4 regions of the Ferdinandcohnia jepli genome follow, and region 4 is predicted to be linked to each of the others. Evidence: riboswitches for the same ligand, from Rfam matches in the RefSeq annotation. Region 4 holds a riboswitch; each other region holds the start of a gene.
What was found. A riboswitch is a leader RNA that binds a small molecule or an ion and turns the genes downstream of it on or off. The one in region 4 is predicted to bind S-adenosylmethionine.
Positions count from the first base shown of each region.

Region 1: linked by a shared signal. The riboswitch ahead of AB3M96_RS13115 (methionine ABC transporter ATP-binding protein) and the one ahead of AB3M96_RS16695 (sodium:solute symporter family protein) in region 4 are both predicted to bind S-adenosylmethionine.
Region 2: linked by a shared signal. The riboswitch ahead of AB3M96_RS05640 (SDR family NAD(P)-dependent oxidoreductase) and the one ahead of AB3M96_RS16695 (sodium:solute symporter family protein) in region 4 are both predicted to bind S-adenosylmethionine.
Region 3: linked by a shared signal. The riboswitch ahead of AB3M96_RS05855 (LLM class flavin-dependent oxidoreductase) and the one ahead of AB3M96_RS16695 (sodium:solute symporter family protein) in region 4 are both predicted to bind S-adenosylmethionine.

Region 1 is NZ_JBFOKR010000011.1:69,113-74,588, forward strand. It holds gene AB3M96_RS13110 (O-acetylhomoserine aminocarboxypropyltransferase/cysteine synthase family protein) at 1-1,202, shown strand, start outside; SAM riboswitch class I at 1,305-1,411, shown strand; gene AB3M96_RS13115 (methionine ABC transporter ATP-binding protein) at 1,605-2,630, shown strand; gene AB3M96_RS13120 (methionine ABC transporter permease) at 2,623-3,327, shown strand; gene AB3M96_RS13125 (MetQ/NlpA family ABC transporter substrate-binding protein) at 3,344-4,183, shown strand; gene AB3M96_RS13130 (YuzK family famiily protein) at 4,729-4,899, shown strand; gene sufC (Fe-S cluster assembly ATPase SufC) at 5,458-5,476, shown strand, end outside.
Region 2 is NZ_JBFOKR010000004.1:119,460-124,935, forward strand. It holds partial or broken gene AB3M96_RS05625 (hypothetical protein) at 1-114, opposite strand, end outside; gene AB3M96_RS05630 (GNAT family N-acetyltransferase) at 281-787, shown strand; gene AB3M96_RS05635 (S9 family peptidase) at 1,033-3,027, shown strand; SAM riboswitch class I at 3,145-3,254, shown strand; gene AB3M96_RS05640 (SDR family NAD(P)-dependent oxidoreductase) at 3,272-4,162, shown strand; gene AB3M96_RS05645 (Na+/H+ antiporter NhaC family protein) at 4,223-5,476, shown strand, end outside.
Region 3 is NZ_JBFOKR010000004.1:179,442-184,917, forward strand. It holds gene AB3M96_RS05840 (plasmid pRiA4b ORF-3 family protein) at 1-97, shown strand, start outside; gene AB3M96_RS05845 (VanZ family protein) at 100-495, opposite strand; gene AB3M96_RS05850 (M20 family metallo-hydrolase) at 608-1,888, opposite strand; SAM riboswitch class I at 2,118-2,228, shown strand; gene AB3M96_RS05855 (LLM class flavin-dependent oxidoreductase) at 2,310-3,362, shown strand; gene AB3M96_RS05860 (ATP-grasp domain-containing protein) at 3,378-4,328, shown strand; gene AB3M96_RS05865 (hypothetical protein) at 4,344-4,880, opposite strand; gene AB3M96_RS05870 (nuclease-related domain-containing protein) at 5,184-5,476, shown strand, end outside.
Region 4 is NZ_JBFOKR010000015.1:94,744-100,219, forward strand. It holds gene AB3M96_RS16680 (nicotinate phosphoribosyltransferase) at 1-76, opposite strand, end outside; gene AB3M96_RS16685 (cysteine hydrolase family protein) at 171-719, opposite strand; gene AB3M96_RS16690 (NUDIX domain-containing protein) at 786-1,562, opposite strand; SAM riboswitch class I at 2,029-2,144, shown strand; gene AB3M96_RS16695 (sodium:solute symporter family protein) at 2,272-3,882, shown strand; gene AB3M96_RS16700 (OsmC family protein) at 3,896-4,366, shown strand; gene AB3M96_RS16705 (proline dehydrogenase family protein) at 4,408-5,310, opposite strand.

The DNA of each region.
Region 1 (5,476 bases), on a different contig from region 4:
ATAATACAGAACATGCCGCAAACCTATTTGGTTTAAAAGAAAATGGATATATATATACTCGCATCCATAATCCAACAGTGACAGTTTTTGAAGAAAGAGTTGCTCAATTAGAGGGCGGAGTTGGTGCATTAGCAGTTGCAAGTGGAATGGCAGCTATAACAACTGCTATTCTAAATATTGCGGGTGCTGGGGACGAGATTGTATCAGCATCAACACTATATGGGGGTACATATAACCTATTCGCAAATACACTTCCTAAATATGGAATAAAAACAACATTTGTAGACCCTTCAAATCCAGAAAATTTCCGTCAAGCAATTACTCCTAATACAAAGGCTGTATTTGCAGAAACAATTGGTAATCCAAGTTTAGATGTTCTTGATATTGAGTCAGTAGCGAATATTGCGCATGAAGCAGGGATTCCACTTTTAATTGACAACACCTTTGCAACTCCTTATCTCTGCAGACCTATCGAACACGGAGCAGATATTGTCATCCATTCTGCAACGAAATGGTTGCTAGGTAATGGAACGACATTAGGTGGGATCATCGTAGATGGTGGTAATTTTGATTGGAATTCACCTAAATTCCCAGGTTTCACAACCCCTGATCCGAGCTATAATAATTTAGTTTATGCCGAGGCACTTGGACCTGTCGCTTATATTATAAAAGCCAGGGTTCAGCTTCTACGTGATCTTGGGCCATCAATAAGCCCATTTAATGCTTTCCAATTTAATTTGGGACTCGAAACCTTACATGTTCGAATGAAAGAACATATTGAAAATACAAAAAAGGTTGTCACTTATTTAAAAGATCATCCAGGCGTTGAGTGGGTACTATATCCTGGAGAAGAAAATCATCCGAACAAGCAATTAGCAGACAAATATTTATCAAAAGGGGCCGGCGCTGTTGTAGTCTTTGGCATCAAAGGTGGAAGAGAGGCTGGTCAAAAGCTAATAAATAGTGTTGAATTATGGTCACATGTAGCCAATGTAGGAGATGCAAAGAGTTTAATTATTCATCCTGCAAGTACAACGCATCAACAACTTGGACCAGAAGATCTAAAAGCATCAGGTGTAACTGAGGATTTGGTTCGATTATCTGTAGGAATTGAAAATATAGAGGATATACTTGAAGATTTAGAACAAGCAATTGAAGTAGCAAATGGAACAACGTCGAAAAAATCTGTACCTACTGTGTAGTTTCTTTTTGAGAAAAAAATTTGTTGACACCTTTTTTTGCTAATGATAAAATCACAAATGTCGCTATAGCAACATAATGAAAAAGTGAATATATAAATGTGACTCTTATTTAGAGTGGTGGAGGGAAGTGCCCTATGAAACCCAGCAACCGTCAACGTCCGTTGAAAAGGTGCCAATTCACACAAAGCTTATGCTTTGAGAGATGAGAGGAAGGTTATTTAGATATCTATGCCTTTCTGCTCTTTTGCAGAAAGGTATTTTTGTTTTAGTAAAGTAGCTGAAAAGACAGGCTGACACCCTAATTGTAAATAAAGGTAACCGGATTATAATGGCGGGAGTTTACTTTATCAGTTATTTACATAAACTAAGCTTAGTTTTTTCTGAATAGAAGGTGTGACAAACGTGATATCACTAACAAATGTTAAAAAAGTCTATAACTCAAAGAATAATTCAGTAACAGCTGTGAATAATATCAATTTGCAAATTAATGAAGGCGAAATATTTGGCATAATCGGTTATAGTGGTGCAGGTAAAAGTTCCTTAATTCGCTTACTGAACGGACTTGAAACACCAACCGAAGGAACAATTACAGTTGCGGGACATGATATAACCTCTATTAAGGGGAAGAATCTTCAAAATGCACGGAAAGAAATTAGTATGATCTTCCAGCATTTCAATTTACTTTGGTCGAGAACTGTGAGAGAAAACATATCATTTCCACTTGAGATTTCAAAGGTTCCCAAAACCGAACGAGATAAAAGAGTTTCCGAACTCATTAAATTAGTAGGCTTAGAAGGAAGAGAAGATGCATATCCTTCACAACTTAGTGGAGGACAGAAGCAAAGAGTCGGTATCGCTCGTGCACTTGCAAATAATCCAAAGGTTTTACTTTGTGATGAAGCTACTTCTGCTCTAGACCCACAAACAACTGACTCAATACTTGACCTGCTCGTGGATATTAATGAGCGATTAGGGTTAACGATTGTATTAATCACGCATGAAATGCATGTTATACGTAAAATTTGCCATCGGGTCGCTGTAATGGAGGAAGGCAGATTTGTTGAACAAGGGAAGGTACTTGATGTGTTTAAAAAACCTCAGGCTAACATTACAAAACGTTTTGTTCAACAGGTAACAGAGCCAGAGGAAACAAAAGAAACGATTGAACACTTGTTACATCAGTATCCTAACGGACGGGTTATTCAATTAACTTTTGTTGGCGAAACTGCTGAAACACCATTAATTACACGTTTAATCCGTGATTTCAATATTGAAGTTAACATTCTGCAGGGGAAGATTTCTCAAACACAAAGCGGTTCATATGGGACTTTGTTTATTCATATTGATGGTGAGATGAATGAAGTGAATTCGTCAATCGATTACATTCGTCAACAGCAGGTAGAAGTCGAGGTGATCGAAAATGCTTGAGAAGTTATATGAACTCTTTAAATGGGAAAAACAAGTGGAAGACCTGGAAAAGTTAAAATGGGACGACCTATGGGAAGCAACGCTTGAAACACTATATATGACATCTATATCAGTAGTAGCAACATTTATTATCGGCTTGTTTCTAGGCTTGGTTTTATTTTTAACTGATAAAGGAAATGCATGGGAAAATCGTTATATAAATGGTTTTGTATCAGCGATTGTAAATATTTTTAGATCAATTCCATTTATTATTTTACTTGTTCTACTAATTCCGTTTACTAAAATTATCATGGGTTCTATGTTAGGCCCAAATGCAGCATTTCCATCTTTAATTATTGGTGCGGCACCCTTTTACGCAAGAATGGTAGAAATTGCACTACGCGAAATCGATAAAGGTGTTATTGAAGCATCGCATTCTATGGGAGCTACTAATAGCACTATTATCTATAAGGTATTAATTCCGGAATCATTACCTGCACTTATCTCAGGTATTACTGTAACTGCTATTTCGTTAATTAGCTTTACAGCGATGGCGGGGGTTATTGGAGCAGGAGGATTGGGACATTTTGCTTATCTTTATGGGTTCCAAGGAAATAAACCTATCATTACTTTTATTGCTACAGTAGCAATCGTAATCTTGGTATTCATCATTCAATTTTTGGGTGATTTCTTTACAAAATATACAGACAAGAGATAACAGGAGGAGTACTAACATGAAAAAGTGGTTTTTACTATTATTAGTTGGTTTATTATCATTAACTCTAGCTGCTTGCGGTGGAAATGATGAAGCAGGAGAACAAGGAACAGAAGGAACGAACGAAAATAAAAAGTTGGTAGTTGGCGCATCTGCAGTTCCACATGCTGAAGTATTAGAAAAAGCAAAAGAGCTTTTAAAGGAAAAGGGAATTGACCTTGAGATAGAAGTTTTTACTGATTATATTTTACCTAATGTTGCTTTACACGAAAAAGAAATCGATGCAAACTATTTCCAAACGCCAGGTTATTTAGCATTACAAATGGAAGATAACCCAGACTTTGATTTTGTTAGTGTTGGTGAAATTCACAAAGAACCAATTGGTATTTACTCAAAGGAATTTAACAATTTAAACGAGCTACCTGATGGCGCGAAAATTATTATGAGTAATTCATTTAGTGACCACGGTCGTATCTTACCAATTTTTGAAAGAGAAGGCATTATTACTCTTAAAGAAGGTGTAGGAGACCAAGCGAGAGTGGAAGACATCGTTGATAATCCGAAAAATCTTGATTTTTCTACTTTAATTGAAGCGAAATTACTAGCATCTTCTTTTGAAAATGGTGAAGGTGACGCAGTTGTTATCAATACAAACTATGCACTTGAAGGCGGAGTAAACATTGCTGAAGATGGTATTGCATTTGAAGGCGATGATGTTGTACCTGCAAACCTAATTGTAATTAATAAAGGCGATGAAGAACGCGAAGAAATAAAAGCATTAGTAGAAGTTTTAAAATCAGATGAAATTAAACAGTTCATCAAAGAAGAATATGCGGGTGCTGTAATTACAGTTGAATAAATTATGTGAAGAGAAGCTTATTACTAGCTTCTCTTTTTTTAGTCTCTTATGAGGGTACTCATTGTATTTTAGTACCCTCACTAAGTAAAAAGAGCAGCCCGAGGTCACTCATAGAGGAGATGAAAGCCCTCATAAAGTAAAAAGACAACATGAGGTCACTCATAGAAGAGAAGAAAGCCCTCATGAAGTAAAAGGAGCAGCCCGAGGTCACTCATAGAGGAGATGAAAGCCCTCATGAAGTAAAAGGACAACATGAGGTCATTCACAGTTGAGTTTTAAAGCCCCCCCCAGCAGCAGAAGAAATCCACCATGAGATCCACACGAACTTTTTATATCTAGATTAAACCTAAGTATTCACTAGAATTTATAAGGTATTTTAACAATCATTATTGTAAGGTCATCATTATTATTCAAAATGAATTAGGAGACCCGATTATCCCTGATTACTGACTTTGAGGTATTTTTGGGTACCTGTTATTATTTTAATTGTGCTAACAAAAAAGCCGAAAAAACGAAGGGATTGGTTCATTATCAGTCGAATACACTTGAATTATACGACGGAGATGGAAAAGGCAATGCATCAGGCTCATGGGATTGGCTATGAGACTTACAGTCGTAAATTTAAGGAACGTTTAAGGGTCGAGTTGAAAAGGGAAAAGGAATACCAAAAGGGAAGAATGATAGTCGCTGAATATGATCGAAGATTACACGTTTAATCATATATTGTACTTTCAAAACCAGTGTCCACCATACACTGGTTTTTCGTATTAATGTAAGAACATCATTTTGAGTAATAAGGAAATTAGTTTTCTAGAACGACCAGCAATCATCGAATCATAATCAGTGTATCGAGGAAACTCCTCCCTCACCATATATTATAGAATGTTTTCATTTATTATGTGAAAAATAAGCCCATGGTTATGTGTCTTAGTTACATAGGTTTCATTACTATGGCTTACCTGAGAATGATAAAACAGTTTTTTGTCGCAACGAAACATATTTTGCAGAATACAGGACTTTTAATTGATAATGCAAAAATAAAAAAATCAATTAGCATACACAAGTTGTAAAGGTTGATATCACTTTTAATTTGTTATAAGATTGTAATGAGAATAGAATGAGAATAAAGCTTTGACTTTATTTGGCGAATAAGAGGTTATTTTCTCTCTTAAACGCATTATCTGAGACTTTGTTTTTGCTTTGGCAATTACCGGGTTTCTATATCAATACAAAAACAATACAAAAATTTTTTTTGTCTAATGGAGGTAGTAGTAATGGCAGGATCAACATTAG
Region 2 (5,476 bases), on a different contig from region 4:
AATCGGTCGTAACGCATAATCCATATTTCCAGACATATGCGAGCCTAAAAACGTACCAATTACGCCAAAAATTGCTGCGAATCGAATTAGGCGAATACTCCATTTTCGTTCCATTTTTAATACCTCCGATCAATACACACTTTCTATCGAGTATACAATAACTTTGTATTTTACCATACAGAAATAGAATAAATTAGTCATAGAAGACTACTAGGATAGAAGGAATCTTCCATTTTTATAGCGAATTTTAAAGATAAATAAATAGAAAGTAGGAATAGATATGGAGATAATTGCGGAAACCGATCGATTGTTGCTAAAGGTTTTTGAAGAAACAGATGCCCAAGATGCCCAAGCTTTTTGGGGAGATGAGGAAGTAATGGAGCATTGTAATGGTGCCACTCCACACGAGATCTTACCAAAAGTACTGAAATCATATGGGGATTGCCATGCTGCAAAAGGCCTTTCGGTATATGGGGTTGTAGAAAAAGAGTCCGGTAGAGTCATTGGAGCAGCAGGCTTTAATGTGCGAACTTCTCTTGAAACGGTTGAGTTACTATACCATTTTGCAAAAGCTAGTTGGGGTAAGGGCTACGCATCAGAAGCTGCTGCAGCCTGCATTGATTATGCTAAAAAGGTGCCAAATGTAGGGAAGATATATGCCTCTGCTGATTTGAAGAATGCAGGGTCTTTAAAGATTTTAGAAAAGATTGGTTTTACCTATAAGGGAATGAAGTGGTTTGAAGATACAAATCAGGAAGAGCCTTATTATGAGATGGAGATCAGTTGAGTAGAAATAAACATAAACAAACCTATTTGATTATTGCAAATAGGTTTGTTTGTGTTCCTTTTTCATTAGGTAAATCACTTAATGAAGAAGTGGGGTTTGGAAAAAAGCGGAACGTTAATTGAGTAATAGCAGAAATTATCTGTGTGGAAACTCCACTGACAGAATTATTGAAAAAATTCGTTTTATTTCGTTACTCGAAATGTTATGATAGATTCATAGATTTTTTACATATGGAGGTATGGAACATGACAAAACGACCGATTACTGCAGAAGACTTGAATAAGTTCAAATATGTGGGAGATCCTCAGGTTTCTCCGAGTAAGGACAGAGTTGCGTATGTGTTAACGCAGGTGGATACAGAGAAGGATGGCTATTATTCTCATATTTATGTAACAGACTTAAACGGTGAAGGTAGACAGTTTACGTACCATTTTTCAAAGGATAGTTTAGTGAAGGATGCTGCTCCAAAGTGGTCTCCGGATGGTAGCGCGCTTGCATTCCGTTCAAACCGTACTGGTAAAAATCAGGTTTGGCTATTACATACTGATGGTGGGGAAGCGGTTCAGCTGACAGATGTGAAACAGGGTGTTGGCGAATTCGTTTGGTCTCCGGACGGAAAGCAGTTAGCTGTTACAGTGAGCGGAGAATTAAAGCTTTCCACTGATAAAGATGAAGAGAAAAAGGAAGAAAAAAGCGATGTAAAAGTAATTACTAGACTTCGTTACAAAGGTGATGGAGTTGGTATTTACGGTGAGGATCGCAAGCATGTTTATTTATTTGATGTTGAAACAAAGTCATATACAAAGGTAACTGACGGAGAATATGATTTCGGTCAGGTGCGTTTTACTCCTGATGGAAAAAGCTTATTCTATATTGCAACAAAGGCTGAAGATAAAGAATGGGGCTATCTGCCAGCAATCTGGAAATACGATATTGCTTCAAAGGTAGAGACGTTATTTTATCAAGGAAATGGTTACTTAATGGCACCTTCTGTATCACCGGATGGAAAGTGGCTTGCAGTAGCGGGGCATACACGTGGGGAAAGAAGCCAAGGGAATACAAATGTGCTTCTATTCTCAGTTGAAACAGGTGAGTTGAAGAACCTAACAGAGCAGTTTGATTATACAGTTGGGAATCTAGTAGGTGTTGATGCGAAGTATGATACTGCAGAGTCACGTTTAATCTGGGATTCTACGAGCACTGGCATTTACTTCTCGGCAACAGTTGGCGGGGACTGCCAGTTGTTTAAGGTGAATCTTGAAGGCGAAGTATCAGCTGCACTTTCTCCATCAGTAGCGAACGTTACTTCTTACGACATTGTAAGTGAAGACCTAGCTGTTCTTGTTCTAGGAAATCCACACTCAACTGGAGATGTTGTAACGCAAGACCTGAACAATGTGAAAAATGTAACGAAGCTAACTGATTGGAACAAAGAGTTATATAGTGAGGTGCATTTAAGCACGCCTGAAAACTTCTTTTACAAGAGCACAGATGGCAAGGATATCGAGGGTTGGATACTAAAGCCATATGGTTTTGAAGACGGAAAAACATATCCGATGATCCTTGAAATTCACGGTGGTCCAGCAACTGCATATGGAAATGGGTTACACCATGAAATGCAATTAATGGCATCAAAGGGGTATGTAGTGCTTTACACAAATCCAAGAGGAAGCCATGGCTATGGTCATGATTTTGTAAATGCGGTGATCGGTGATTACGGCGGCATGGATTACGAAGATATCATGGCTGGAGTTGACTATGCGTTAACTAGATATAGCTTCATTGACCAAGATAACCTTTTTGTTACTGGCGGAAGCTATGGTGGATATATGACGAACGTGATCGTAACTCGTACAGACCGTTTCAAAGCAGCTGTTACACAACGTAGTATTTGTAACTGGCACAGCTTCTATGGAACAAGTGACATTGGGTTCTTTTTCACAGAGTGGCAGCATGGACATGCGGATTTATGGGATGATGTGGAGAAGTTATTGAAGGTTTCGCCGTTAACATATGCACGCAATGTTAAAACGCCAACACTTATTCTGCACAGTGAACAGGATCTACGTTGTCCAATGGAGCAAGCTGAGCAGTGGTATATTGCGCTTAAGCGATTAGGTGTAGATACTAAATTCGTCCGCTTCCCTGACGAAAACCATGACCTATCTCGTTCAGGTAAGCCGAAACACCGTCAAGAGCGTTTGAATCATTTGATTGGGTGGTTTGACGAGAGACTGTAATTTTGTGATGGGACGACAGGTACTTGTCTTATTAACGCGAATTATTTTCATTGACATTTTTAGGTAGTATCATTTAAACTTAAAAACAATAAAATTAGTTTAATATTTTTGTATATTCTCTTATCAAGAGTGGTGGAGGGACTGGCCCGACGAAACCCGGCAACCGTTCATGTTGACACATGAAAAGGTGCTAAATCCTGCAAAACGTTTGTTTTGAAAGATAAGAGAGGCGCAGCTTCTATAGTTGATTAATGCCTCTCTATCTAGAGAGGCATTTTTATGTTCATGGAACGTAGATTTTGAAAACTTCTCACGTTCAATTCTGATTAAAACGATTGAAATAGTTGGTGAAGAGAAAGGAGGTAGTGATATGTATGTTATGGATTTGACAGGAAAAGTGGCAATTGTCACTGGTGGTGCCAAGGGGATTGGTAAAGCGATCGTTGATGCCTTGCTTGAATGTGGTGCACAAGTGGCTGTCATCGATCTTGCCTCACCGCCTGAATCACAATCTAAAAATCTACTATATTTACAAGGTGACATCACCCAGAGTGATCTCGTCCAGGAATTTGTAGATAAAACGATAAAACACTTTGGACGATTAGACATTCTGGTCAACAACGCAGGAGTATCCTCAATGGATTATGTTGTAGACATAAAAGAAGCGGACTGGGAGCGGGTTATGGATGTGAATGCAAAAAGCGTGTATCTCTGGAGCCAAGCCGTCGCTCACTATCTTATCGAACAGGGTCAAGGCGGAAAAATTATCAACATCGCTTCACAAGCAGGTAAGAATGGCTATCGATTAATGGGAAGCTATGTTGCGTCTAAGCATGCCGTTTTAGGTTTTACAAAGGTAATGGGAATTGAATTAGCAAAACACCAAATCAATGTAAATGCGGTTTGCCCTGGAATAGTTGAAACAGATATGAAGCGAAGAGAGCGTGTAATTGGCGGGGAGTTAAGAGGTTTAGACGCCCATGCAATTGAAATGGAGGATATATCACAAGTACCACTTGGCCGAACAGCAAAACCTGAAGATGTGGCAAATGTGGTGATTTTCTTGGCTTCAAGGTTTTCCGATTATATGACGGGGCAAGGAATAAATGTAACCGGCGGCATGACAATGTCCTAGGTGGCTCTTTAGATAAAAGAAAGTATAAAAGTAAACAGTAAAAGAGGAGATGAGCGTAGAATGTCAGAGCAGAACGTAAATAAGGGTAGTTTACTAGCCCTTTTACCACTATTTGTTTTTGTATTGCTTTTTATCGGTGTAGGTGTAATTGCAAAGGACTTTTCGATATTGCCTTTAAACGTTGCAATTCTTGTTGCGGCAGTTATCGCGTTAGTTATGAATCGTAAAGAAAGCTTTTCTAATAAAATAGAGATTTTTTGTAAAAGTGCAGGAGACTCGAATATTATTTTAATGTGTATTATCTTTGTGTTGGCAGGTGCATTTGCAGGTGTAGCACGTGAAATGGGTGCAGTTGAATCAACTGTTAACCTTGGTCTTTCATTTTTACCAGAAAATCTTTTACTAGTTGGTTTGTTTGTTATTGGATGCTTCATCTCGATTTCAATGGGTACCTCGATGGGGACTGTTGTTGCGTTAGCACCAATCGGAATCGGAATTGCTGAACAAACTGATATCTCAATGGCTCTTACAATGGCAACGGTAGTTGGTGGAGCAATGTTTGGTGACAATCTATCAATGATTTCGGATACAACAATCGCTGCTGTTCGAACTCAAAAAACGAAAATGAGTGATAAGTTCAAGGTTAACTTTTTAATTGTGCTACCTGGGGCAATTATTACAGCAATTATCCTATTTATACTTACTTCAGGTAACAGTGCAAGCATTAGTGGAGACCATTCATTTGAAATCGTAAAGGTACTACCATATCTAGCAGTTCTCGCAGCAGCAATTGCAGGGTTAAACGTTATTTTAGTATTACTTGGCGGTATCGTGTTTGCGGGAATAGTCGGGCTTTCAACAGGTGGCTTTACGTTCACAGGATACCTACAATCAATCGGGAATGGCCTCATCAGCATGGAGGACCTAGCGATTGTTGCACTTTTAATAGGCGGTGTAGTAGGACTTATTAAGCATAATGGTGGAATTGATTATCTCTTACACTTTGTAACTAGTAGAATTAAATCGAAAAAAGGTGCAGAGTTCGGAATCGCAAGCTTAGTAAGTATCACCGATGTGGCAACAACCAATAACACCATTTCAATTATGATTACAGGTCCTCTTGCTAAAAATATCGCGGACCAGTACGATATCGAACCACGTAAGTCAGCAAGCTTACTTGATTTATTCTCATGTGCATTCCAGGGGATTATCCCTTACGGTGGGCAAATATTAGCAGCTGCAGGTTTAGCTGCCATCTCTCCAGCCAGCCTTGTACCATACTCTTTTTATCCGATCTTAGTTGGTGTTTGTGGA
Region 3 (5,476 bases), on a different contig from region 4:
TCATCCTGAACATCACGACATGACTGAATGGGCACGTATCCAAAGGTATGAGAAGTTTGCTCTTAGGGAAATTAACTGGAAGTTGAAAAAGTTATAATTCTAAAAAAATGGTCTTTCATTTATCAACCATAACCCTATTAAAAATGGAATAGGAAAAATGTAGAAGATCACATTAAATTGTGGGGATGGCTGTCCCTTCTTTTTTACTAAAAGAGAAGAGAGTAAAAAAGGGATACCTAAACCAGTTGTTGTGCCAAGTAAATTAGCAATAGCGTCTAAAAATTCTGCACTTCGCTCTGGAAGAAAATATTGCCTATACTCTTCAAAAAGTCCTAGTAAAATCAGATATAGCCATACAATTCCCAGACTTTTTCTTACGTGGTATTTATTAATAACCACTAAGCAAACCAAACCGAGAATAAATGAAACAACGAAGAATAGCAGGAAATGTCCCACCTTGTCCATTCCAAATACAAGTTCATAATTTATTTTCATATCTTCCTCACCCATTAGTGAGTTTGGTCAACCCGGGAAGAACATAAACCTATTGGTTATTAGTGGGTAAAAAGAGAATGGAAAAATAAGATTCCATTCTCTTTTTTCATGATTATCTATAAGTCTCCAAAAAATCCTTCAACACATGAACCGCCTGCACACAATCCCCCAAAGTCGACCACTCGGCAGGATTATGACTAATCCCATCCTTACTCTGTACAAAAATCATCGCAACCGGAAGTTTACGCCCAACCACCATTGCATCATGCCCGGCACCGCTTGGTAAATAAGCCGGTTCTATCCCTTGGGCTTTAACCGAGTTAGCCAGTTTTTCCTGCATGTCCTCACTGATTGGAACGGGTGCCTCCCGGAAGGTTTCTTCTACTTCTAGTTCGATGTTGTGGTTGTTGCAAAGAGTGTGCGCCTTGTCGATGACAAGTTCGACTAGTTTGTCGCGCGTATCCTTTTGGATATCACGAATATCAACAGTTAAACGAACCTCACCTGGAATAACATTTACCCCATTAGGAAATACATCAACCTTGCCAACAGTCGCAACTGCAGAAGAGCTCACTTGCTGAGGGAGCGCTTGTACCTCATATATAAATTGGCTGGCAGCAACAAGAGCATCTTGTCGATCATTCATTGGAGTGTTGCCTGCATGACCGGCTTGTCCTTTAAACGTCATCTTCAACCAGCATGGTCCTGCAATTCCGGTCACAATTCCTACAGATGTGTTTGCATTTTCAAGTCTTTTACCTTGTTCAATATGTATTTCAACAAAGGCTTCTAGTTTGTCGAGGTCTCTTTTTGAAGTGAAAAAGGAATCTGTAGTGAGGCCAATACTTTCTAACACCTCGCTAAAAGGGACTCCGTTTATATCCTTTTTAGGAAGTAAATCCTCTGGTTTTGCCTCACCAATCATCGACATGCTGCCACTAAAGCCACCGTTAAAACGTGCACCTTCTTCGTCGGTAAAAATGACGACTTCGTAAGGTCTTTCTGGAGTGTATCCGGTTTGTTTCCAAGCTTCTGCAACCTCTAGTGCAGCAAGCACACCAAGTGGTCCGTCAAAATGTCCGCCATTTGGCACACTGTCTACATGGGATCCAGATATTAGTGCCGGTAACTCTGGGTTTTTACCTTCAAGGCGGCCAAACACATTTCCGGCACCGTCAACAGTTACTTCAAGTCCTGCTTCGGTCATCCATTTTTTGACGAGGTCCTTTGCTGCCTTTTCTTCTTCTGAAAAGCCAATCCGGTACGAACCGCAGTCTGGTGTGAGTCCAATCTCGGAAAGAGCCGCTAATCTTGTGGCCAAGCGCTCACCCCTTACGCCGTTTTTGTTTAATGATTTATCGTAATCTACTATGAGTTTTTCATACAGGTTCATCTGAATTCTCCTTTTTTGTGGTTTGCAATTTAAGCATTGTTCAATTAATGTACCTATTATGCAATTAATAAGACTATCCTGCAATCATAATTGTGACTTAACGAGAAACTCTATTCAGTAATTCAATAAGATTACTCGGTTTACTACATTAGCTAACAAAAACTTTTTTGTTGAACTTTTCTGATAGATAAAGTATGATAACATTACGAATTACGAAATAAATAGTGTCTTCTTATTACGAGAGGTGGAGGGAAATGGCCCTTTGAAGCCTCGGCAGCGGGTTCTAGATTCATAGAATACTGTGCCAATTCCATCAAACTTGATGTTTGAGAAATAAGAAGGGGTCGACGTTACATACAAACCTCTTCTTTTTGAAGAGGTTTTTTATTTTATCTAGAAACAGCATGAGGAGATGAGTGGAGTGAAGTATGGTTTTTGGTTACCGATTTTTGGTGGGTGGTTACGAAATGTGGAGGATGAGAACATGCCACCGACCTTTGCTTATGCAAAGGAAGTGATTCAAGCGGCGGAAAAATGGGGCTATGATACAACCTTAATTGCTGAATTATATTTGAATGATATTAAGGGTCCCGAGCATGATTCCCTTGAGGCTTGGTCAACTGCGGCAGCACTTGCAGCAGTTACGGAAAAAATTGAAATTATGACAGCGGTCCGTCCTGGATTCCACAACCCTGCTGTAACAGCAAAAATGGCTGCGAACATTGATCATATAAGCAATGGAAGGTTTACGTTGAATGTCGTTTCTGCTTGGTGGGAAGAAGAAGCCCGTCAGTACAACGGTATTTTTACAGCACATGATGAGCGTTATGACCGCACGCTAGAGTTTATCGATGTTGTGAAAGGACTATGGACAGAAGAAACTTTCTCATATGATGGCAAGTTTTACAATATCCAAAATGCGAAGCTTGCTCCAAAGCCAGTTCAACGTCCTAACCCGGTTTTATATGCAGGCGGCGAAAGTCCAAAGGGTAAAGAAGTAATCGCTTCAGTCATGGACGCTTATGTGATGCATGGTGGAACAGTTGAAGAAATTGATACGAAAATCACGGATATGAAAAATAGACGAAAAGCCTTGAACAAAGACGACTTCCAATCCTTTGGAATGGCAGCGTACGTGATTTGCCGCGATACAGAGGAAGAGGTTCAGGAGGAACTTCGTCGTATCACGGATGTAAAAGATACTAGCGGATACGCGGGATTCAAGGATTTCACAAGTAAATCTCAATTAGAGCAGCAAATTCAGTTGCAGGATTATTCCGTTTCAAACAGAGGCTTGCGTCCAAACTTAATCGGAACACCGGAACAAATTGCGGAGCGCATTTTAGCATATGAAGAGGTTGGATTAGACTTATTACTACTTCAATTTTCACCACAGCTAGAAGAAATGGAACGCTTTGCTCGTGATGTAATGCCACTTGTAGAAGCGAAACGAACTCAAAAACTAGAAGCTTAAAAAGGAGTGGAAGCAATGAGTAAAATATATGTAATTCATGAAAATGATGAATGGACACAGCACTTAGTAAAGCGCCTAGAAGAACTAAATCTTCCGTATGAGTTGTGGCATCTGGATCAGGGAACAGTGGACTTATCCGAGGCACCGCCGGAAGGTGTATTTTATAGTAGAATGAGCGCATCTTCTCATACGCGCGGTCATCGATATGCACCTGAATTAACGAGTGCAGTTCTTGCATGGTTAGAAGCGCACGATAGAAAAGTGTTTAACGGATCGCGTGCACTGCAGTTAGAAGTTAGTAAGGTTCAGCAATACCTTGAGTTGAATCGTTATGGTGTAAAAACACCGAAAACAGTTGCGGCAGTTGGAAAAGAACAAATTCGTGAAGCGGCAGCGAAGTTTGCAGGTGCACCATTTATTACAAAACATAACCGTGCTGGAAAAGGACTTGGAGTTCAATTGTTCTATTCATTAGAAGCACTAAATGAGTATCTTGAAGGACCGACTTTTGAGGAGCCGGTTGATGGAATTACGCTTATTCAAGAGTACATCCAATCACCAGAACCATATATCACCCGTTGCGAATTTGTTGGCGGCAAGTTTGTGTATGCGGTTCGAGTCGACACATCTGAAGGCTTTGAACTATGCCCGGCAGACGCATGCCAAATCGGAGACCTTTTCTGTCCAGTTGGCGAAGAAGTACCAACGAAACCTAAGTTCCAAATCGTTGAAAACTTTGCAGATCCTATTTTAGAAAGGTATGAGCAGGTTCTAGCTGCAAACGACATTCACATTGCTGGCATCGAGTTTATCCGTAACAGCGAGGGCGAAATTTTCACATATGACATCAATACAAATACCAATTACAACTCAGACGCGGAGGATGCTGCCGGTAAGTTTGGTATGCTTGAGGTTGCAACGTTTTTAGGGAAAGAGTTGGAGAAGTTGGCTGGAGTAGAGGTGTAAAAAAAGGGAAGTTGCCTACTGGTAACTTCCCTGAACATCTAATGCCTTTTTCAATAATTCATTTTTCTTTTCTTCATACTTTTTCTTATAAGGCAGGGCTTCCTCTTTTGAGTGTCCATTAACTACTAACTCATTCTCTAGCTCGGTATAGAGCGCGTAGAATAACTCATCGGTTTCTTTTTCTAACGTCTTGAATTCGTTATAGTAGGTACCCATCACTTGCAAAACTGCCACTCCATCAGCTGATTCTTCGATAAAATCTGCCTTCGCTCGTTTGAGTAGCTCTTTGGCTTTCTTCTTTGTGTCTTTTTCAAGAATAGTAAATTCACTATCATACTTTTCTTTAATTTCTTCAAGTGTGGAAGACTCTGTAGTCATCGATGCCTCCGCAACCTGCGTGCTTTCATCCAAAGGAAGGTTCTTCACCATGTTTTCGTGTATCTGTTTCTTAGGAGCGTCCGCAGCGAGTAATGGTGGGTCTTTTCCTTGATGAACATACCAAAATAAACCTAATTCAACTATGATTGCGAGTAAAAGTAGCCTTTTAATCATAATAACCACCTCAGCAATCAGTGTGCACTGAGAGGTGGAAAAATAAACCTGAATGTGGGGTTTAGTCTGCCTTGCTCTCGAAAAATGGCTAAAAAGCGTATTTTCCTTGTAAAAACCGTAAATTACGATTAAAAACCGCAAATCCAAATTAAAAACCGTATTTCCGAATTAAAAACCGTATTTCCGAATTAAAAACCATAAATCAATATTAAAAATCATAACCATTTCTTAATCTATGAATCTAGCAGGAATTACTATAATAAATGTCGAAATAAGTCTTAACTTAAACAAGGAGTTGACTAAATGATTCAAAAAGACCTAGAAATTCCGTACAGAGTACTGCAATTGGAGGCTTATTTAAAACGAATTACAGAATCCCACCCAAGATACTCAGATATACGCGATGAACACAGCAGAAGGTTTGCTGGCTACAGAGGTGAACAATCTCTCGTCTATTATTTGAGCCTTTTGCCCCAGAAAGACTACCACATTTTCCATAACCTACGCCTACTGGACACTTCAAACAAACACTTTTTCGAAATTGACACCTTGATTTTAACTCCCTCTTTCACTTTAATAATCGATGCGAAAAATTA
Region 4 (5,476 bases):
TCCAATATGTCTCAGACATATTAATCTGATACAAATCCGTGTGTAACGCCAAACTATCATCTCTATACTGACTCATTATAATAACCTCCAATTTGGGACACAGGGACAGGTTCCCTGTCCCTGTTTTCATTCTTAGGTGGGACAAGGGACCTGTCCCTCTGACCCACTTTCTATAATACTTCTGCGCCGATTGAGCTTTTAAAGTGTCCTAACGCCCATTCATGGCCAGTTTGATTAAAGCTTGCTACTGCTTTCGAATGCACCACAATTTTGAAGCCTCTGTTGTAGGCATCAACAGCAGTGTGAAGCACACAAATGTCGGTACATACGCCTACAAGATGTACTTCTGTAATTCCACGTTCACGTAGTTTTAGCTCAAGGTCTGTTCCAGCGAATGCTGAATATCTTGTTTTATCCATCCAATATACATTTGGATTTGCTTGTTGATCATTGAATACCCCTTGCAGTTTCCCATACAACAATCTCCCTGATGTATCCTCAATATTATGGGGGGGAAATAATTTCGTTTCAGGGTGTCGGTGATCACCTTCTTTATGAAGGTCAATTGCAAAGACTACATAATCGTTGTTAGAGATAAATTCTTCTGTAATACTCACAATCTCATTTTCAATCTGCTGACCCGGTTCGCCACAGGTTAACGCACCATCTGATGCAACAAAATCATTTGTATAATCAATATTTATCAATGCCTTTTTCATTAGTATTCCTCCTAATCTTAGTAAACATTAATAATTAACATATTGTTAAATGTACGTTTCAAAAAATTAGTATCTAGCTGTATATATTGGTTTAACTACATCCATATCAATAAATTCATAAAGCTGTGTTGGTGCTTTGGATGTACGCTGTGTCTTTTTCCCTGGAACAAGCTTGATAAATGGCAGAGTTTTTATTTTTCTAGCAAAACTTTGCTCACTTGCTATTGCAGGATCATCAGTCACAGTTAGTAATACCGCTTGTAGTTCAGAGTACGTAAATTGTGTCGGTAAAAATCTTTTTGCCACTGTTGTTTGCAGTAGGTCATTGGTAATCATCGCAATCGCATCTTTAATAATCTCAACATGATCGAATGCAAGCTCCAATGACAGAACCTCATCTAGTGCAAATAATTTCACATCTGCTGCATCGTCATTTGCTTTTCGTTTGGATAAACTATGCTCTGGGACAATCGCATAATGGGCGTTTGTGATAATCCAGCCTCTTGGATCTCTACCAGGCTTATCATAGACTCCAAAGTGTTTAATATGAATCCCACCAACACCCGTCTCTTCTTCGAGCTCGCGTTTTGCTGCTTCAAAAGCTGTTTCATCTTCTTGTACAAAACCGCCAGGTAATGCCCACTTCCCTGCTTCAATGTTTGGTTTTCCTTCTGCATTTGTCATTGAGCGTTGTATAAGCATCAGCTTCATTGTCATTTTCGGTGGTTTGTAAACCTCAGCTTTTTCTGAGACAATAGTGAAAACAGCAATATCAGATGTATATCCATCAGGCGTGCGATATTTCTTTACATCATATTGGTTCAATGCTTCTTCGTTCGACATTGTGTTTCCCCTTTTGAAATTAGTATATGTTACTATTAACAAAATGTTAATTGTTAATTATAGTATATCCGAAACTCACCAAAAAAGTCCACATATTCTTTAAAAATTTTTCCCGATATTTGGGATTCGGCAATTACTTGCTCTATGAGTAATTAACTAATAAATATGCTTTAGCAGTTAGTAATTCATTTGCCCTATGAGTGACCAACTGATATGATTGCTTCTCCAGTTGGCAATTCTTAACTCCAATAAACTAACTACTCCCCTTCGTGTATTGCAACCAATAGTAGTTCAAAAACCTACTAGTCCATTTAAGAACACTAGTTAAGCGCAAGATCCAAATTGTGCTTATTTTGGGACTGAACCTGTCCCTCCGTACCACCTAGGTCTTTAGAAAGATTTCTTAAAAATTGTTTGACTTTTCAAATAACACGTTGTAAATTTAGTATTAATTTTATACGGTATATCCTTATCAAGAGCCAGGGGAGGAAATTGGTCCGGTGATCCTGCAGCAACCTCTTATTTTCTACGGAAAATAAAAAGGTGCTACGTCCAACAGACTTATTGTCTGAAAGATGAGGAAGAGATAATAGTACCTCTTCCTCTTGGGAGAGGTTTTTTTATGGCCTCTCACTTGTTTTAATCCAACTAAACACATGAGTTTAGTTTTGATTATTCATATATGCTATAAAATTTAGGAGGCGGTATTATGACAAGTGTTGGGTATTGGTTTATTGGGTTTGCTTTGGTTTACACGTTTTATCTTATCTTTATAAGTCAGATAGCAAAACGGAAGGCAGTTGATGGAAGTGGATTTTTCGTTGGAGGTCGTGGGTTTAATACATTATTAGTCACTGTTTGTATTACAGGTTTATTTTCAGGTTCTTCTTATATCGCAATTTTAGAGCTTAGCTATCTTACTGGTATTTCTGCGATTTGGTATGGTGTAGCGGAAACGATACATGTTTTAATTATTGCACTTGTGTTAATCGCCCCTTTTCGTAAAAAAGCATTGGTTACCATATCTGGGCTTTTAGGTGACCGTTATGGTGAAAAAGTTCGAGGTGTTGCTGGTGCCATCACTGCCTTTACATTCCCGATGTGGTCTGTCGCTACAGCACTAGCTTTTGCATCCGCCCTCTCTGTTTTTACAGGAATATCTCTAATTTGGTCCGTTGCATTAACTGCCCTATTACTCCTTGTATATCTTCAGTTCGGCGGTATGTGGGCAATCGGAATTACACAGTTAAGTAATGTAATTGTCTTTTTCATCATGCTGGGAATCGGTACATATGCCTTTTTCCTTAATCCTGGAATTGATGGACTTAAGACACTCTTTGAAGAAAAACCACAATACGCCTCCCTTGATGGTGCAGGGATCCAAACAATTTTAGCCTGGTTTGGTACTTTCCTTTTTAACGTAATTCTAGCTCAAGCTGCGTTTCAAATGGCTTTGTCCTGTAAAACACCGAAGCAAGGACGCAACGGATTGCTTTATGCTGCGTTACTTGGTATTCCATTAATAATTGGTGCTGTGCTTTTCGGATTAGCTGCTGCACAGGTTGTCCCAAATGAAGGCCGTGGACTAGTAGCAGTTCCAATGTATCTAATGGAAACTCTTCCAGCCCCTCTTGTCGGACTGTTCTTCTTAGGCTTTTGGGCAGCCGCGCTAAGCTGGGGTGCACCTTGCCAATTTTCTGGTGCTACAAGTTTAGGCCGCGATGTTGGAAGTGCCATAAATCAAAAAGCAACGGAAGCGCAATTAATTCGCTATACAAAATGGTCTTTAGTGCTATTAACTCTTTTAATGGTCGGTTTTGCCCTTTTACGGTCAGAGCAGTCCGCCTGGTGGAATGTACTTGCATGGGTTACTAGAAACTCGGCAACTTTTGCACCAGTAGTAGCTGCATTATTCTGGCCAGTTGTAACAAAACGAGCAGCCCTTATTTCACTTTTTACAGGTTCATTATCCGGTTTACTTTGGTATCACCTTAGTGGCTGGGCAGTAAACGACTTTTATTTAAACATCCATCCGGTTTGGATCGGCATGATTGTTAATATCATTACGATAATAATTGCTAGTTTACTTGATACCGCTAGTAAGTGGGAATGGAATGGATCATTTAAAAGTCTGGGATTCTACTCATTTCTCCTTTCATGCACTTTAATTGGTTTTCTAGTCTCAACTTTCTCATTCCTACATCAAAATGGGATTACAGGAATTATCTTAATGCTTATTGTGTCAGGATTTTTTATCAGTTGTATTAGTTTTATAAAAGAGAAAACAACGGTTACAAGACATGTTAGAAAAATAATATAGGAGGCTGGTAGACTTGGGTATTACAACCGATTTACGAAAAATTGATGTAACAACAGTGTGGAAAAAGAACGTTCAAACAGAACAGTTCGTGAGAGGCTTTCAATTTTTAATTGATGAACCTACAAAGATTGGCGGCGACAATGAAGCTCCTACACCATTGGAATATGTATTGGGTGCATTCAACGGATGTATCTTTGTGGTAATCGATTTAGTTGCAAGAGAAATAAATTTTCACTTTGAAAATATTGACATAAAAAGCCTTGCCGTTGTAGATCGGCGTGGACTATTGGGTACTGCAGATGTTTCACCCTACTACCAATCTGTCATAAACGAAATCGTCTTTGAAACTGATGAAACACCAGAGAAACTAGAAGAACTAAAAGAAATCGTACTCAAACGCTGCCCCCTATACAACCTACTAAAAAATGCAGGTGTTGAAATCGAACTAGTTTGGGACATAGCTCCACTGCCCCACCACAAATAAAAAATGGGTCAAGGGACCTGTCCCCTTGACCCATTTTTTATTTATTTTGAGAATAGACTCTTCCAAACTAAGTTTAGGTTTTGTGGGCGTTCAGCTAGTCTTCTCATGAAGTAGCCGTACCAGTCTTTTCCGAATGGAACATAAGTACAGAAGCCGTAGCCTTCGTCGACAAGTTCCTTTTGCATTTCAGAACGGAATCCATATAGCATTTGGAATTCAAATTTATCGTTAGAGATATTGTTATCTTTTACGTATTGTTTGATTTCGTTGATAATGTTATGGTCATGTGTTGCAATTGATGTAAAGCCTGGATGGTGTAGACGTGTTTTAATTAGTTTAATATAGTTTGCATCAATGTCTTCTTTTTTCTGAAGAGATACTTCTTCGTTTTCTTTATAAGCACCTTTTACAAGACGTAGACGCACATTTTTGTAACGTTCGATATCCATTTCAGAGCGGAACAAATATGCCTGAATAACAGTACCGACATTGTCATAGTCTTTTAGTAAATCATCTAGAAGATCGAATGTCATTTGAGCATGACTGTAATCTTCCATATCAATGTTTACAAAGATATCTAATTCCTTTGCAAGTGACATAATCTCTTGCATATTGGCTAAACAAAAATCATAGCTAATATCTAAACCAATTTGAGTAAGTTTTACTGAAAGGTGAGCATCAACATTTGCTTCTTTAATTGCATTAAGCGTTTCCAAGATGTTTTCCTTTGCTTCAGTTGCTTCCTCTCTACTAAACACAAATTCTCCTAGATTATCTATTGTTGCACGAATACCAAGCGCATTTAGCTTTTTGACAGATTCAATCATTCCGTTAACTTCAGTACCCGCAACAACCTTTGCAGCACCTAGCTTTAATCCCCATTTTTTCGCACCAGCATTTAATAGCTGGTTTTTAGATAAAGCTATAAAAAAGTCTCTTGCAATAGCCACAATGTATTTCCCCTTTTTTAGTAAAAATATCTTTAATCAGATTGTAGCAATTTTACTCGAATTTTTAAATCTTTATTTATTCCCAGAAATATATCAGATAATTTAGTTTTTAGTTCACCTACCATTTTATTAAATTGACTACTTCAAATTGGTGATAATC